DNA from 2 places in the Staphylococcus massiliensis genome. Region 2 is predicted to be linked to the other one. Evidence: predicted binding sites of a transcription regulator. Region 2 holds the regulator's gene; the other holds the start of a gene.
What was found. The regulator CtsR, encoded in region 2, represses protease genes until heat stress. The targets are predictions, from matches to a motif close to ATGGTCAATAAAGGTCAAACA.
Positions count from the first base shown of each region.

Region 1: a site for CtsR is predicted at 7,355-7,375, ahead of clpB (ATP-dependent chaperone ClpB). Genes of this name have one in related genera too.

Region 1 covers NZ_CP171119.1:2,285,994-2,295,216, forward strand. The annotation lists gene opp3C (oligopeptide ABC transporter permease) at 1-447, opposite strand, end outside; gene opp3b (oligopeptide ABC transporter permease) at 447-1,373, opposite strand; gene ACF3N8_RS10965 (DUF3899 domain-containing protein) at 1,624-1,998, shown strand; gene fabF (beta-ketoacyl-ACP synthase II) at 2,093-3,337, opposite strand; gene ACF3N8_RS10975 (beta-ketoacyl-ACP synthase III) at 3,350-4,291, opposite strand; gene ACF3N8_RS10980 (DUF2929 family protein) at 4,453-4,665, shown strand; gene clpB (ATP-dependent chaperone ClpB) at 4,729-7,326, opposite strand; gene ACF3N8_RS10990 (acyltransferase family protein) at 7,475-9,223, opposite strand, start outside.
Region 2 covers NZ_CP171119.1:265,628-274,850, forward strand. The annotation lists gene radA (DNA repair protein RadA) at 1-1,157, opposite strand, end outside; gene ACF3N8_RS01245 (ATP-dependent Clp protease ATP-binding subunit) at 1,287-3,734, opposite strand; gene ACF3N8_RS01250 (protein arginine kinase) at 3,745-4,752, opposite strand; gene ACF3N8_RS01255 (UvrB/UvrC motif-containing protein) at 4,742-5,275, opposite strand; gene ACF3N8_RS01260 (CtsR family transcriptional regulator) at 5,288-5,749, opposite strand; gene ACF3N8_RS01265 (NupC/NupG family nucleoside CNT transporter) at 5,907-7,115, shown strand; gene pdxT (pyridoxal 5'-phosphate synthase glutaminase subunit PdxT) at 7,167-7,724, opposite strand; gene pdxS (pyridoxal 5'-phosphate synthase lyase subunit PdxS) at 7,726-8,613, opposite strand; gene ACF3N8_RS01280 (PLP-dependent aminotransferase family protein) at 8,713-9,223, shown strand, end outside.

The DNA.
Region 1 (9,223 bases), 390 kb from region 2:
AGTACGTGACCATAAGTCACGACCTAATTGGTCAGTCCCAAACCAAAAGTTCTCTTTAACATTTGCTTCTTCATATGCATTCTTACCATCTTCACCTTCGCCATCAAATGGTAATAATGGTACATGTTCTAAAACTGGAACTTTAGGTGGTAAGTTACGTCTATCTATATCTTGTTCAGCATAACTATGACTATTGAGCATAGGTCCTATAAGTGCTAACAAGATAATTATGATTAAACCAATCATGCCGACGATTGCAAGTTTATTTTGTTTGAGTTGACTCCATGCGTCTTGCCAGAAAGTTCGGCTTTCACGTTTAATTTCATTATCATTCACACGTTCTCTTGTTGATTGAACGAAGTCAGAATCCATAATGCCTTCAGAAGTATGTGTCATTGTAGCGTTTGAGTGATCATCATGTGGTTTGTTAGTATTATCAATTCGCATTATTTTTTCCCTCCTTGTAATCTAATTCGTGGGTCTATTAAACCGTATAATATATCAACTATGAAAATTGATACGATAAATAAGAAACTAAATAATAAGGAGAGCGCCATAATAACCGAAAAGTCGTTCGTTTGGATAGATCGTACGAATTGATCCCCTAATCCTGGTACACCGAAGATATTCTCAATGGTTAAGGTACCAGTTAAGATACTCGCTAACATAGGAACTAATATTGTGATTACTGGAATTAATGCATTACGTAACGCATGCCCAAATAATACACGAGCCATAGAGTTACCTTTTGCTCTTGCAAGTAAGATGTAGTCTGAGCTAAGCACTTCAATCATTTCTGCCCTTATGTAACGTGCCACTGTCGCAATAACTACTGCAGATAGTGCTAATGACGGCAAGACAACTGTAGATACGCCTTCCCAACCTGCCACTGGAAACCATTGAAGTCGTACTGAGAATACATATTGTAATAATACAGCTAATACGAATGATGGTACTGAGATTGCAATTACTGAAATAAATGTCGCTGTATAGTCCACCCAAGTATTTTGCTTAACTGCAGCTATTACGCCTAAAATTACGCCTATAACAACACCAATAATCATAGCGATTAGTCCCATTTCAAGTGATGGTAACAATCGTGGCTGAATTAAATCCCAAACAGGCTGGTTATGATATTGAAATGAGTTACCAAAGTCCCCCGTTAACGTATTTTTTAGATAGTTTAAGTATTGAACTGGTACAGGATCGTTTAATCCGTACTTTTCATTTAAGATTTGTTTTTGTTCCTCACTTAATTTTTGGTCGTTAAATGGTGACCCTGGCATTAATTTCATTAAGAAAAAAGTGATTGTCATTACAACAAATAATGACACCACCATGTATAACAACCGTTTTAAAGTATACCTAAGCATTTTCAATCCCCCTTTAAGATTTCAAAAAATTCTCCCTTTCAAAATTTTCTGAATTCAACTATTTCAATTATACTCAAATTTTTATATTAAATGCAATATTGTTTTACTTTAAAAGAATAAAGTACTTTATTTTTAAATTTATCTAATGTGTCGTATTAACCTAATTTTAAAGAATTTTCAGAAATAAATATTTTCTTATAAAAGCATTTGAGATACAATAAGAATAACTTTAATTAAAGAAGGTAATGGCATGAGAAATTTAAAAACTTGTATCATATTTGTTATCGGCATACCAATGTTGAGTTTATTAATTTGGTTGTTTAATTCACATACTTTAGCGGTTTTTAATAATGTGTTTTTTTCAGTTAGTATTTTGACTACTTGTGGATTATTTATAGTCTTAATTGTCCAAGAAGGTGTGTTTGATGCGACAAGTTATGGGTTTAGACGACTACGTTATCAGCTTTCTCCAAAAAAGAAACGACTTGAATGGGAGAATGATGATTTTATGAACCCTAAATCTCCTAAGAAAGCATTTTATATTGTTAAGCCTTGGGTTAAAATCGGTTTAATTATTAGCGTCATTTATGTCATTAATTCGATTATCATAAGCTTAACGTTCTAAAGACGTATGTCCACCTGAAATATACATATATTTATAAAAAAAGAGTTTAGGCATGTTCATTAAGAACATCCTAAACTCTTTAATTTATATCTAATTACTCATCATATTTTTTAAGAATAAGTACTGCATTGTGACCACCAAATCCTAAGCTGTTACTCATCGCATAAGTGATGTCGTGGTCAATTGCTTCATTACCAACAATATCAATATCGATTTCTGGATCTGGATTGTCAGAATGAATAGTTGGCGCAATTTTCTTATCACGAATTGATAGCGCTGAGAAAATTGTTTCAATTGCGCCTGTAGCACCTAATAAGTGACCTGTCATAGATTTTGTAGAATTAATCTTAAGGTCTTTTACTGCATCGCCAAACGTATTCTTAATCGCTTGAACTTCGTATAAGTCACCAACTGGCGTACTTGTACCGTGCGCGTTTAAGTATTGGATATCTTTAGGTTCAATACCTGCATCTTCCATCGCTGCTTCCATAGCACGAGAACCGCCTTCACCTTCAGGCGCTGGCGCTGTAATGTGGTAGGCATCACCTGTTGAACCGTAACCTACTAACTCAGCGTAGATATGTGCACCACGCGCTTTAGCTGATTCAAGTGATTCAAGCACTACTACACCTGCACCTTCACCCATTACAAAGCCATCACGGCCTTCTTGGAATGGGCGGCAAGCTGTTTCTCTATCTTTATTTGTAGATAAGGCACGGCTTGCACTGAATCCAGCAATTGCCATGTATGTGATTGGTGCTTCAGTACCACCAGTAATCATCGCATCAGCGTCACCACGTTGAATAACTTTAAAAGCGTCACCAATAGAGTTTGTACCAGTAGCACAAGCAGTTACAGTTGCGCCGTTTGGACCTTTAGCACCTAAGTCAATTGATACTTGGCCTGTAGCCATATCAGGAATTAACATTGGTACGAAGAACGGACTAACACGTCTAGGACCTTTTTCTAAAAGTTGGTTATGTGCATATTCGAAAGTTTCCATACCGCCGATACCTGAACCGATCCAAACACCAACACGGCTACTATTTTGGTCTGTGATTTCAAGTTTCGCATCTTTAACCGCTTCACGAGCAGCTACAACCGCATATTGTGTAAAACGCGCCATTTTACGCGCATCTTTTTTCTCGATGTGATCATGAATGTCAAAGTCTTTTAATTCACCAGCTAGGTTAACATTAAATTTAGACATATCAATGCGTGTAACTTCATCGATACCATTAACACCTTTTAATGCATTATCCCAAGTTGTTTTTACATCGTTACCAAGTGGTGATAAAGCACCTAATCCTGTAATAACAACACGTTGTTTTTTACTCATATGTTAATCCTCCTATTTACCCCATCGGATAGTAACTGCGCCCCATGTGAGACCGCCGCCAAAACCGACTAGAACTAATACATCATCATCTTTGATTTTACCATTTTCTAATTCTTGACCGATACTTAACGGAATAGAAGCCGTTGAAGTATTACCATATTTGTTCACGGAAACACTCATCTTCTCTTTAGGAAGATTTAAACGCTCACGAGCTGTTTCCATAATTCGAATGTTCGCTTGGTGTGGAAAGAACATACTAATATCATCAGGTGTAAGGTTTGCTTTTTCAACAATACGTTTAGAAGCATCACCCATGATTCTTACTGCAAATTTAAATACTTCACGACCATTCATTTTAATCGTATTCATATCTAAATCTTGATATAAGTATTGACCGCCGATGCCATCTGAACCAAGTTCATAACTTAGTATGCCGCGTCCTTCTGATACTGGTCCTAATACTGCTGCACCAGCACCATCACCAAATAAAATAGCTGTTGAACGATCATTTTTATCTGTAATCTTAGATAACTTTTCAGCACCGACAACTAAAACGTTTGTATAGTCGCCTGATTCGATAAAATGCTTCGCAGTTATCATTGAATACATAAAGCCTGAACATGCTGCGAGTTGATCCATTGAAGCGACCTTACGTAGACCTAAGCGCTTTTGTAAAATGTTTGCTACGGATGGAAATGGATAATCTCCTGTAGCTGTACCTACGATGACCATATCAATATCTTCAGGTTCTAAACCAGCGTCTTTAATCGCTTTTTTAGAAGCCTCATATGCTAAATCAGAAGTATCTTCATCTTCACGAGCCCAACGACGTTCTTTGATACCTGTCATTTTTGAAATCCATTCATCAGACGTATCAAGATATGATTCAAAATAGGCATTATCGATAACACGTTCAGGAACGTGTACACCAAAACCTTTGATTCCTACATCCATGACTGTACACCTTCTTAAAATAATTTTAATACCAGGTATTAATTTAACATAAGCTTGTTTTTAAATACAAGTCTCCACCATTATATAATATTTGTAAGACTATACAAATTGATTTCTATTCATTATACTTAAAGAAAGATTAAATTATGGAGGCTTGTGTCATGAGATACGTCATTACATTTATTTGGGCACTGCTTTTAATGCAAATGATCAACTTTGTATTAAATAGTCTTGCTGGTGGTGGCAGCCTTAACTTCTTCACACCAATCGTTATGGCTGTTATAATCGTGATCGTTATCGCTATCTTAGATGCTATTATGAAACCATCGAAACGCGATTCACATGCTAAATCTGAAGTTTCACATCAAAGATAATTTTATAAAAATTGGGTCAGAGACGTTATTGATTTCTCAATACGTTACTCTGACCCTTTTTCATTATGATTCAACTTCGAAATTAAGTGATTCGTCTTCAAGCGAAACTTTAATTGTAGTACCTTCATCAAAGTTCTCTTTAATCATCAGACGCGCTATAGGTGTCTCAATGTGCTTTTGCACGAAACGTTTTAACGGACGTGCACCAAATTGCGGTTCATATGCAGTGCGACCCATCCACACTTTCGCTTCTTTAGATACATCGAGTTGAATACCTTGATCCATTAATCTGATATTTAAGTTTGTGATAATACGGTCTATAATCATTTCCATATCTTCAACCGTTAATGGTTTAAATAATACAATGTCATCCATACGGTTCAAGATTTCAGGTTTGAAATAATCATGTAAGCGTGACATGACTGATTTCTCAGTTGATTCCTGAATATCACCAGTTGATTGAACGTTATCAAGAAGAATGTCAGAACCGATATTACTTGTCATGATAATGATCGTATTCTTAAAGTCGACGCTACGACCTTTAGAGTCTGTTAAACGACCATCGTCTAGAATTTGAAGTAACACGTTAAAGACATCTGAATGTGCCTTCTCAATCTCATCAAGTAAGATGACTGAGTAAGGATTACGTCTTACTGCTTCTGTTAATTGACCGCCTTCGTCATGACCGACATAGCCTGGAGGTGCACCAATTAAACGTGACACAGCATGTTTCTCCATATACTCACTCATGTCGATACGTATCATGTGCTTTTCAGAATCGAATAATGTAGAAGCGAGTGATTTCGCAAGTTCTGTCTTACCGACACCAGTTGGACCTAAGAATAAGAAACTACCGATTGGTCGATTAGGATCCTTAATGCCTGCACGTGCTCTTACAACCGCATCAGACACAAGATCAACTGCTTTATCTTGTCCAACCACACGTTCATGTAAGATATCACTTAAGTTGAGTAACTTTTCACGTTCTGTTTCAACGAGTTTGGAAACTGGAATGCCTGTCCATTGACTCACGATATCGCCAATTTCTTCGTCAGATACCATTTCTCTAATGATGTGATCGTTTTTATTTCCATCCGCTTCTTGGAATTGTTCCTCTAACTCTTTGAGTTCACGTTCTAATTGCGGAATTTTACCGTGTTGTAGTTCGGCTGCTTTCTCTAAGTTATAATTATTCTCTGCATCTTCTAATGCTTTACGTCTTTCATCAAGTTCCGTACGTTTTTCTTGTACGACTTTAATTTTTTCTTTTTCCTTTTCTACGCGAGACGAAATTTCAGCTTGTTTTTCTTTCTCATTCGCGAGTTCTTCTTGAAGTTCTTTAAGTCGGTTTTGACTGGATTGGTCAGACTCGTTTTTCAGTGCGCTTTCTTCGATTTCAAGTTGCATCACGCGTCGATTGACTTGGTCAAGTTCTGTTGGATTAGAACCCATTTCGGTCTTAATTGTGGCACAAGCTTGGTCAACTAAGTCAATCGCTTTATCAGGTAAGAAGCGATCTGTGATGTAGCGGTCTGATAGTTCTGCCGCTGCCACTAAAGCACGGTCTTGAATACGCACACCATGATACACTTCATAACGCTCTTTAAGACCACGTAAGATTGAAATCGTATCTTCTATATCTGGTTCACTGACGTTTACTTTTTGGAAACGGCGTTCTAACGCAGAGTCTTTTTCAATATATTCACGGTACTCATTTAAAGTTGTAGCACCAATACAATGTAATTCGCCACGTGCTAACATGGGTTTTAACATGTTACCTGCGTCCATCGCACCATCTGTTTTACCTGCACCAACTAACATATGAATCTCGTCGATGAAGAGTAAGATGCGACCTTCTGATTCTTTAATTTCTTTAAGAACTGCTTTTAAACGTTCTTCGAATTCACCACGGTATTTCGCACCGGCTACAAGCGCACTTAAATCAAGCTCAAATACCGTTTTATCCATTAGTGTTTCAGGCACGTCTTTTCTAACGATACGCTGTGCGATACCTTCAACGATTGCTGTTTTACCAACACCAGGTTCACCGATAAGAACTGGGTTGTTTTTCGTTTTACGACTTAGGATACGAATCGCATTACGAATTTCGTCATCACGTCCGATAACGGGATCCATCTTACCGTTTCGTACTTCTTCTACTAAGTCGCGACCATATTTTTCTAAAGCTTCATAGTTTACTTCTGGATTTTGAGATGTCACATGATTCCCTCCTCTAATTTTCTTAATGATTTCTTTGATGACCTTTTCTTTATGTGAAACAAATGATTGAGTTGTTTGATCAATTTCCATTGCAGCTAACAATACGTGTTCCATTGAGATGTATGCGTCTTCATATTGTTCCATGTATTGTTTTGATTTCGTAAATAGTTCGTTCGTTTTAGGCCCAACGTATTCACCATATGTGACGTTATCACCTTTAACCGTTGCATAAGATGCTAACTTCTTATTATACGCTTCGATTAATTCATCCGTATCAACTTTCGCACGTTCAAGAATCGATTTGAAAAGACTATCATGTTCGAGTACGCACGATTTTAACACACATTCAATTTCGACATTTTGTATCTTTTGATTTTTAGCTTCTTCAATCGCCTTTTGTAAGGCACCTTGAACAGCATGCGTCATTTGATTTATGTCCAATATCGTTCACCTCTCAGTTATCGTCTTGACTTTGACTTTCTTTGACTAATACTAGTATAACGCCACAACTCATGACTTTCAAATGATTTAACTAAAAAACACGTTCCCCTTTCAAGATTTTTTAATCTTTTTAGGAAACGCGTTATATTTACTTCGTTTGATTCAATTCACTAATGATTGCGCGTGACAACGCTTTGATGCCTGGTGCTTCTAAATGTATGCCATCATATGCGAAATACTCCACATGTCCTTCTGATTTCTTATACCAATCTACTAAATGGACGTTGTCATGTTCTTCGGACGCTTCTTTGAGTAATTGGTTCACGTGCGTTTCGTAATTACGAGGAACGCGCGTGTTCACGAGATAGACGTTAGCTTGATTGAACTTTTCAAGGAGGGAATCGAGTTGCGCCTTTGAAAAGTCACCATTCGTCCCTAGCTCGAGCACCACGATCTTACCCTTCTTATTGTAAGACGCATACTTCTTCTCGGCTAAAGGTACGGCCTGAATTAAATTACGCCCCACCTTACCATCAATTTCTGATAGAGGGATTTCGCCTTTAAAATATGAACCGATATCTACCATTATAGAGTCACCTAGTAACAGAGGCGCGAGTGTTGTATCGTTCTGCGTGATCAGTTTGTCGCCGGTTAGATCGATATGGTCAAAGTGTATGGGTACGGCAATTTGATCTTCAAGCTTATTTGTATTAAACGTCGTGTTATGTGACGCATCAGCTTGGACCTTTGATAATGAATTAAAACCACCAAGCACTGAAACGGTTAATATAAATATCATGAGCGCAGATAGGATTGTGCGGCCATATCGTCGAAAGTTGAAAGGATGAACTTTGAACGCTTTGAAACCCTCTCTTCGGATCGGTGTTTCAATAAATCGATATGACACTTCTGCACAAGCAAACGTAAGCACAACCTCTGATACGTAGATGTACCAAGGGATTTGGCCTTGTACAAAATAAGAACTCATGACACTCATAATCGGATAATGCCATAAATATAAACTATACGAACGCTGACCGATATACTTGAGTATCGGTAAACTTAAGACTTTCGATAAGTATGTGCTTGGATGCACAGCGCTCATAATAATGAATAACGTGATGAAAGACAAGATATAAAAGCCGCCTACATATAGTACAGGCATTTGATCGTTTATAAGAAACATTGACGCGATAAGTGCGATGAGTCCGAAGATACCTAGACCTTCGACAGTATATTGTAGCGTCTTTGGCGGATTAGCTTTCAACCGAAATGGCGGCCAAATGAATGCTAAGAGTACACCGAGTAATAGCGTTTGTAGGCGTGTATCTGTACCGAAGTAAAGTCTTGATAATGATAAGCCGAACCCTTTTAACGACATCATCACGATTAAGGAAATGATTGAAACTCCGAATAAGATTAATATGACTTTGTGTCGTTTCTTAAATTTCTTTAGTAAAAGCCCTATGATAAGCGGGAATAAAATGTAGAACTGTTCTTCGATTGCAAGTGACCATAGATGCTTGAGTGGCATCAATTCAAATTGATTGAAGTAATCGACATCTCGAAAGATGTACCACCAATTGGATACATAAAAAATGGCTGCCGTTGCATCCTTACGAATTGAGAGAATGTGACCTTCATCAAAGAGAACCGTGTATAAGACGACACTACTTATTACGAATAAGCTCGCGGGTAATAAGCGTTTGATTCTACGGAGCCAGAATCCTTTTAAGTCGATGCGCTGCGATGCATCATATTCATATAGTAAAAGACTTGTAATTAAAAAACCTGAAATAACGAAAAATGTATCGACACCGACAAACCCGCCAGATAACCATCTTACGTTGAGATGGTACACCATGATGGCAATAACCGCTATTGCACGTAGACCATC
Region 2 (9,223 bases):
CCATCAACTGCTTGGTTCTTAAAACTAGATGCAACCGCCATAATGACCGCTAAATCGACAGCAGGTTCTGTAAGTCTGACCCCACCTGCTACTTTAATGTAAGCGTCTTGTTGCTGCAGAAGATAATTTTCTTTCTTTTCAAGGACGGCCATTAATAGACTCAAACGGTTATGGTCAATGCCCGTAGCCATACGTCTTGGATTATTAAACGTCGTTGGTGTCACGAGTGATTGTACCTCAATCAGTAACGGTCTCGTACCTTCCATAGTCGCGACAATCGTTGAGCCAGGAACATTTTTAGAACGCTCTTCTAAAAACATTTCAGAAGGATTACGAACCGCCTTGAGACCACTATGCTTCATCTCGAAGATACCCATTTCATTCGTAGATCCGAAACGGTTTTTAACAGCGCGTAAGATTCGATAAGCGTGATGTTCATCACCTTCGAAATAAAGCACGGTATCTACCATATGTTCAAGCAGTCTTGGACCAGCGATTTGACCTTCTTTCGTAACGTGACCAACGATAAATGTAGCAATGTTCATTTGCTTTGCGATATTCATTAAACTTTGCGTACTCTCGCGCACTTGTGATACAGAACCAGGTGCCGAACTGATTTCTGGATGATAAATCGTTTGAATCGAATCCACAACAATCATATCCGGTTCCGTATGTTTAACCGTCTCATGAATCACTTCAAGGTCCGTCTCACTGAACACATTAAGCTCACTTGAATCTTCAGATAAACGTTCAGCACGTAATTTCGTTTGATTTAAAGATTCCTCACCTGTGATATATAAGACTTTCTTTTGTTTGGAAAGTTTTGCGCACATTTGTAAAAGCAACGTCGACTTACCAATACCAGGGTCCCCACCGATTAACACGAGCGAACCTGAAACAATACCGCCACCTAATACACGGTCGAATTCATCATTTCCAGATTGAATACGTGGCGTTGTTTCTTGCTTAACGTCACTTAATTTTTGTACTTTAGCGGGTTTCTTATCACTTTTAATGCCATGCTTACTTGGAGTTGATTTACGCTCTACAACTTCTTCCATTTGATTCCAAGCACCACAGTTCATGCATTTACCGTTCCATTTAGGCGATTGAGCTCCACACGCCATACATTCGTAAATCACCTTTTTCTTAGCCAAAGTGACACCTCCTCAATTCCATTACTCTTATTTTATAGGTAAAAAATTATTTTAACAATGATATTAAATTAAAAAGAGACCACCAGTAATTAAGACACACAATTACTGGTGATCTGCTATACATTTATTTTAAGATTCTACAGTTTCATCTTCACGTTCTTTAATATCAAATGTGTAATCGTCACCATCATAATCGACAGTTACCGCTTTACCTTCAATGTTACGACCGTCTAAGATAAGTTCACTTAAGTTATCTTCAATCGCTTTTTGAATTGCGCGGATAAGTGGTCGCGCACCATACTCAGGATCATAACCTTCTTCAGCTATACGATCCTTCGCTTTATCCGTAACTTGAATATGAATATTTTGTTCATCGAGACGTTTCGTTAATTTATTAACCATCATCGTAACAATTTCTTTAAGCTCTTCTTTTTCTAAACGGTGGAAGACAATGATGTCATCAACACGGTTTAAGAATTCTGGACGGAAGGCATTCTTAAGTTCTTTAAGCATTGTTTTACGGATTGTTTCGTAGTCGTTCGTTTGATCAGAACCGCCGAAACCAGCGAAACGTTGATCTTGAAGCTCTTGAGCACCGACGTTCGACGTCATGATAATGACAGTATTTCTAAAGTCTACTTTTCGACCTTTTGTATCCGTTAAGTGACCATCATCTAAAACTTGAAGTAAGATATTGAATACTTCTGGGTGTGCCTTTTCAATCTCATCGAAAAGCACTACAGAATAAGGTTTACGTCTTACTTTCTCAGTTAATTGACCACCATCGTCATGACCTACATAGCCTGGAGGGGCACCAACAAGACGACTCACGGCATGTTTCTCCATAAACTCACTCATGTCAACACGAATCATTGCATCTTCCTCACCGAACATAGATTCAGCTAAAGCTCGTGCAAGTTCAGTTTTACCAACACCAGTTGGACCTAGGAAGATAAAGCTTCCGATTGGGCGTTTTGGATCTTTAAGACCTGCACGTGCACGGCGTACTGCTTTAGAAATAGACGTAACAGCATCTTTTTGTCCGATAACGCGTTCATGAAGTGTATCCTCTAAGTTTAATAAACGTTCAGATTCTGTTTCATTAATCTTAGTTAATGGAATACCTGTCCAACCTGCAACGACTTCAGCGATATCCTCTTCTACAAGCGTTGTGTTTTGACCGCCTTGGTCTTTACGCCATTCGTTCTTCGCTGTTTCGTATTGTTTTTCTAACTTCGTTTGTTGGTCGCGTAAGTTTGCTGCGTTTTCGAATTCTTGAGAATGAACAGCAGCATCTTTCTCACTTTTAACTTTTTCGATTTGTTGTTCAAGTTCTTTTAAGTTTGTAGGTGTTGTGTGACTCTTAAGTCGTACCTTAGAACTTGCTTCATCGACTAAGTCGATTGCTTTATCTGGTAAGAAACGATCTGAAATATAGCGGTCACTTAATTTTGCTGCAGCCGCTAATGCTTCATCAGAAATGTTGATGCGGTGATGTGCTTCATAACGGTCTCTTAACCCTTCTAAAATGCGGATTGTATCAGGTACTGTTGGTTCATCAACTTGTACCGGTTGGAAACGTCTTTCTAAGGCAGCGTCTTTTTCAATGTGCTTACGGTATTCATCGAGTGTCGTCGCACCGATACATTGTAATTCACCGCGTGCTAATGCTGGTTTTAAGATATTAGATGCATCAATCGCACCTTCAGCGCCACCTGCACCAATAAGCGTGTGTAACTCATCAATAAATAGGATTACGTTTCCTGCTTGGTGAATTTCTTCCATTACTTTTTTAAGACGTTCTTCGAATTCACCACGATATTTCGTACCAGCAACTACAGTACCCATGTCTAGTGACATAACACGCTTACCTTTTAATGTCTCTGGCACTTCATTACTAACAATCGCTTGCGCTAATCCTTCAGCAATCGCAGTCTTACCTACACCAGGTTCACCAATGAGAACTGGATTGTTTTTCGTACGACGGCTTAATACTTCAATGACACGTGTAATTTCTTTATTACGTCCAACGACAGGATCTAATGTACCATCTTTAGCAATAACTGTTAAATCACGAGCAAGACTGTCTAAAGTAGGTGTGTTATTGCCTTTAGATACCGTTTGAGATTTACTGTTCATTTCCGGACTACCTAAGGCTTTTACAACTTGCGCACGCGCTTTCGTAATATTTAAGTCTAAGTTTGCGAATACACGCGCAGCGACACCTTCGTTCTCACGGATAAGACCAAGTAAAATGTGTTCTGTACCAACGAAGTTATGGTGTAATTTACGCGCTTCATCCATAGAAAGTTCAATTACTTTCTTAGCTCTTGGCGTATAATGAAGCGTACCCATTTGGTCTTGTCCATGACCGATTAATTTCTCTACTTCTTCAGTTACTTTTTCTTCAGTAATATCGAATGATTGTAATACTTTAGCAGCAATACCATCTTGTTCTTTCATTAAACCAAGCAATAAGTGCTCTGTACCTATATTTGAATGATTGAGTCTGATTGCTTCTTCTTGTGCATGTGCTAAGACACGTTGTGCACGTTCTGTTAATCTACCAAATAACATACTAAACCTCCTAGTTAAAATATGACCTTAAGACTGATGCACGTTTCTCATCAATCGATCGTTCATCTTCATCATCTATTAAAAAAGGCGACTGAACGCTAACCATTAATTCATTAAATCTAAAGTTCTCTATATTGATATACCCTAAATCGATACCTAATTTAATTTCACTGAGTCTAAATGACGCTTCTTCCATAGAAATTAAATGACTATATTTCAAAATACCGAGCGAACGGTTGATGCGATCGAGCGTCTCAACATAATTATCAGTTTCAAAGCGTGCTCTTACTTGCATTTCTTCATTGATAATTTGGTGAATTAAATCGTTTAAGTTTCGAATAATCTCACGCTCAGATTTACCTAACGTAAGTTGGTTCGAAACTTGATACATATGACCATAAACCTTAGAACCTTCACCATAAATACCACGAATTGTGAAACCAAAACGGTTAATCGTTTGTGCAATACGATTCATACGGTTCATGATAGATAGTCCTGGTAAATGAAGCATCACGCTCGCACGTAACCCCGTTCCAATATTTGTAGGACAAGTTGTTAAATATCCTAATTGTTCATCATAGCTATAGTCAACCTTTTCGTCTATTAAATCATCAATCTCGGATGCCTTCTCGAAAAGCTCTTCTAAAACTAAATCTGTACCCATCGCTTGAATACGTACATGGTCTTCCTCATTAAGCATGACACTTATCGATTCATCTTCATTAACCATAACTGCTGAAGCAGGTTGTTTAATAAGAGAAGGACTTACAAGATGTTTCGCAACGAGCTTTAATTTGCTTTGTTGATCCATCGTATCTAAACGCAATAATTTTAGCGAAGGAAGCGCATCTTGAATATCATTAATAATTGAAAAGCCCATTTCTTCAGACGGGTACATCAATGGGTGTACATATTTTTGAATATTGCGCGCTAAACGAATACGTGACGACATCACAACTGGCAAATCATTAGCACGTGTCATCCACTTACTAATGTAATGACTTAAATCATGATTCATGGTCATCACCTTCACTTTTAGCCTTTAAGGCATTTATTTCATCACGAACTACTGCTGCCTCTTCGAAATTTTGAACATCTATTAAATGACTTAAGTACGTTGTTTTCTCATCAATTTGACGTTTAATTGCTAACTTTTCATGAGAAGACTTCGGTACTTTACCTTGATGTGTCAGTTGACCGCCTTGAACACGGCGTACAATATCTAGAATGTCATCACGAAATGTTTGATAACAATTAGGGCATCCAAACTTACCGCGTTGCGCAATATCTTTAAGCGTCATATCACATGTAGGACACCGTTTCTCCGCTTTATGCGAACGATTCAGTTCAATACCATGCTTCGTCGCAAGGTGCTGTAAGATTTGTTTAATCACGAATGTATCTTCGATATCATCATGCGGACTCATATCTACGTCGTCTGTTGCGCAAGATTTACATACCCATTTCTCTTCTAGGCCTTTTTTGCTTTTAACAGTTAAGCGAATTGTCGCTTGATTACTATGACAGATTTCACAAAGCATGTATTTCACCTTCTAATAATAGTTAATAACGGGTAACAGGCGTTTAAGAATATTAGCGCGAATAATGTCTCTTGATTTAACATCCATCTTCAGCGTTTCACGGTCGATAACGGCTGCGATCATACGCGCTTCACGATCAGAAATTAATTGATTATCTTTCAAACCATCTATAATATATAGCGCTTGTTGTTGCGTAATTGTAGGACCAATTAATTGAAGTAAATGATTAATATAACCTTTCGTATCTTTCGTTTCAACTTTAGTGATGCGAATGTAACCGCCGCCTCCGCGCTTACTTTCTATTTCATAGCCATGCTCATTTGTAAAACGTGTTTTGATAACGTAATTCAGTTGAGACGGTACACAATCGAAATGTTGGGCGATATGTGCACGTTGAATCTCTACAACGTCTTTGTTCGATTTATCAAATAGTTCCTTGATATATTGTTCTATGATGTCTGACATATTATGCATACTCATCACCTCTTTTTTGACCATCTTTGACTATATTATATGACCAATTTTGACCTTTTTCAACTTATTCGCCTTATAATTTTCATTAAAAACGTATGTTAACGTTTCCAATTTTATTGTATGATAATCAATAGTAAATCGAAAAGGTGTGGTGAACATGCATATATTAATAGGTCTCATCGGGATTATCATATTCCTTGCGCTCGCCTATTTAATAAGTTCCGATAAGAAAAATATTAAATGGAAATACATTGGAATTATGTTTTTACTCCAATTTATTTTTGCTTTCTTATTACTTAAAACAAAATTTGGTATCACTATAATCGGTGGTATTGCAGCTGGATTTACATACTTGCTTAAACAAGCTGCAGAAGGTGTTAACTTTGTATTCGGTGGATTTGAGTTTGTAAAACCAGATCAACCGCCATTCTTCTTTAACGTATTATTACCAATCGTATTTATCTCAGCATTAATTGGTATCTTACAATATACTAAAATCTTACCTTTCATTATCAATTGGTTAGGTTTCATTATCTCAAAGATTAATGGTATGGGTCGCTTAGAATCTTATAACGCTGTAGCTGCAGCCATCTTAGGTCAATCAGAAGTATTTATTTCATTAAAGCAACAACTACCTCACATTAATAAAAAGCGCTTATATACATTGACTGCTTCAGCAATGTCTACAGTATCCGCTTCAATTATTGGTGCTTACTTCACAATGGTAGAACCTAAATACGTTGTAACAGCAATTGTATTAAACTTATTCGGCGGTTTCATTATCGCTTCAATCATTAATCCTTACGATGTAAACGAGGAAGATGACAAATTATTAATTCAAGAAGATAAGAAACAGTCATTCTTCGAAATGCTTGGAGAATACATTCTAGACGGTTTCAAAGTTGCAGTTATTGTAGGTGCCATGTTAATTGGTTATATCGCTTTAATTGCGTTATTAAATGGTATTGTTGGAGGCATTATGCACTTCGTATCAGGTGGCCAATTAGATTGGAACTTCCAAACATTAATCGGTTTCGTCTTTGCTCCATTTGCATTCTTAACAGGTATCCCTTGGGAAGATGCAGTTAAGTCAGGTTCAATTATGGCAACGAAATTATTATCAAACGAATTCGTCGCAATGTTAAATCTTGGTGAAGCAAAAGGCCTCTCAGATCGTGCTACTGGTATTGTATCTGTATTCTTAGTATCATTTGCTAACTTTAGTTCGATTGGTATTATCTCAGGTGCAATCAAGTCTCTTAATGATGAAAAGGGTGACATCGTTGCACGCTTTGGTTTAAAACTATTATTCGGTGCTACGCTTGTTTCATTCATTTCAGCTACAATTGCCGGTTTCTTCATGTAATTTAAAAAAGCTTAGAACCACTCATCTACGAGTGATTCTAAGCTTCTTTTTTTATGAACCGATAACTTCTTCAATGAAGTATTTCGTCATACTAAAGTCATCCGTTAGTTCTGGATGGAATGAGACACCTAAGTACTTACCTTCACGTACTGCGACAATACGGTCGTCAATTCGTGATAGTACTTCAGCATCATTATACGCTTCAACAATATGCGGCGCACGTATGAAGACACCATTTACCTTATGGTCGATACCCTTCACATCTAAATCTGCTTCAAAGCTATCAACCTGACGACCAAATGAATTACGAGCAACCGTAACATCTAGCTTTTTCAAATAGCCTTCTTCATCAACAATGTCTGACGCAAGTACAATTAAACCTGCGCATGTACCAAACATTGGTAAATCAGACTGTTGCATAGCCTCTTTGAAGCCATATAAATTCATTAAACGACGTAACGTCGTGGATTCGCCACCAGGTATAATTAAGCCTTCAATTTCTTCTAGTTGTTCTACCTTTTTAACAGGGATACCTTCATGACCACATAATTCAATGTGACGAATGTGTTCACGAACAGCACCTTGTAAAGCTAATACGCCTATCTTCATCTTACCAACCACGCTCTTGCATGCGGTCTTCTTGAGCTAGCGTACGAATATCCATACCTTTCATTGCAGTACCTAATTCTTTAGCTAAGCGTCCGATTAATTCATAATCTTGGTAATGCGTCGTAGCTTGAACAATAGCTTTAGCGAATTTCTCAGGATCATCTGATTTGAAGATACCTGAACCAACGAAGACACCATCTGCGCCTAATTCCATCATTAAAGCAGCATCTTGAGGTGTCGCAACGCCACCTGCAGCAAAGTTAACAACTGGTAAACGACCTAAGTCTTTGATTTCTTTTAAGATTTCATAAGGTGCACCATGATTTTTAGCTTCAGTCATAATTTCATCGTCACTCATTACAGTTAAACGTTTAACTTCTGAGTTAACTTGTCTCATATGACGTACAGCTTCAACAATATTACCAGTACCTGGTTCACCTTTAGTACGTAACATCGCAGCGCCTTCGCCAATACGACGCGCAGCTTCGCCTAAGTTACGGCAACCACATACGAATGGTACTGTGAAGTCATCTTTTTTAAGATGGAAAACTTCATCAGCTGGTGTTAATACTTCTGACTCATCAATATAGTCAACACCCATCGCTTCTAACACACGTGCTTCAGTAATGTGACCAATACGGCCTTTAGCCATTACTGGAATTGACACAGCGTTCATCACTTCTTCAACGATAGCTGGGTTTGCCATACGTGCTACGCCACCAAGTTTACGGATATCTGATGGTACGTGCTCTAAAGCCATTACAGCTACAGCACCTGCTTCTTCTGCGATTTTAGCTTGTTCTGCATTAACAACGTCCATGATAACGCCGCCTTTTTGCATTTCAGCCATCCCGCGTTTTACTTTTTCTGATCCTTGAATCTTAGACATACATCATTCCCCTTTTTCATTTGATTAAATTCATTCTAAGCGATAAACTGATATTTAAAAAGGTTCAATTTAAGACGAATTTAAGGGGTCAGTTATTCAATGAAGAAATCCACACCACTTTACATGCAATTATATGAGTCACTAAAGGAACAAATTATCGAAGGCCAGTATGAAAGTAACGAACGCTTCCCATCGAAAAGACAATTATCAGAGCACTTGAATTTAAGTGCAACTACAATCGAACATGCCTATCAACAATTGTTAGAAGAAGGGTTTATCTATTCTAAGCCGCGTTCAGGTTATTTTGTTTCAGAAATCGAAACGCTACCAGTCGTGAATCGTTTTAAACCAGTTATTGAAAGTAAAGAAGAAGAGAAGCCGCTATACCGATATGGCTTTTTCTTAACGGAAATCGATACATCACATTTCCCATTCGCACAGTTTAGAAAGTACGCTAAAGAGGCATTTAACGAAGATAATCGCGACCTCTTAAAAAGTGGCGCCCCACAAGGTGAAATGTATTTACGGAAGCAAATTGCACACTATTTGTTCAATAGTAGAGGTGTGAAATGTCACCCTGACCAAATCATCGTAGGGTCTTCAACGAAGC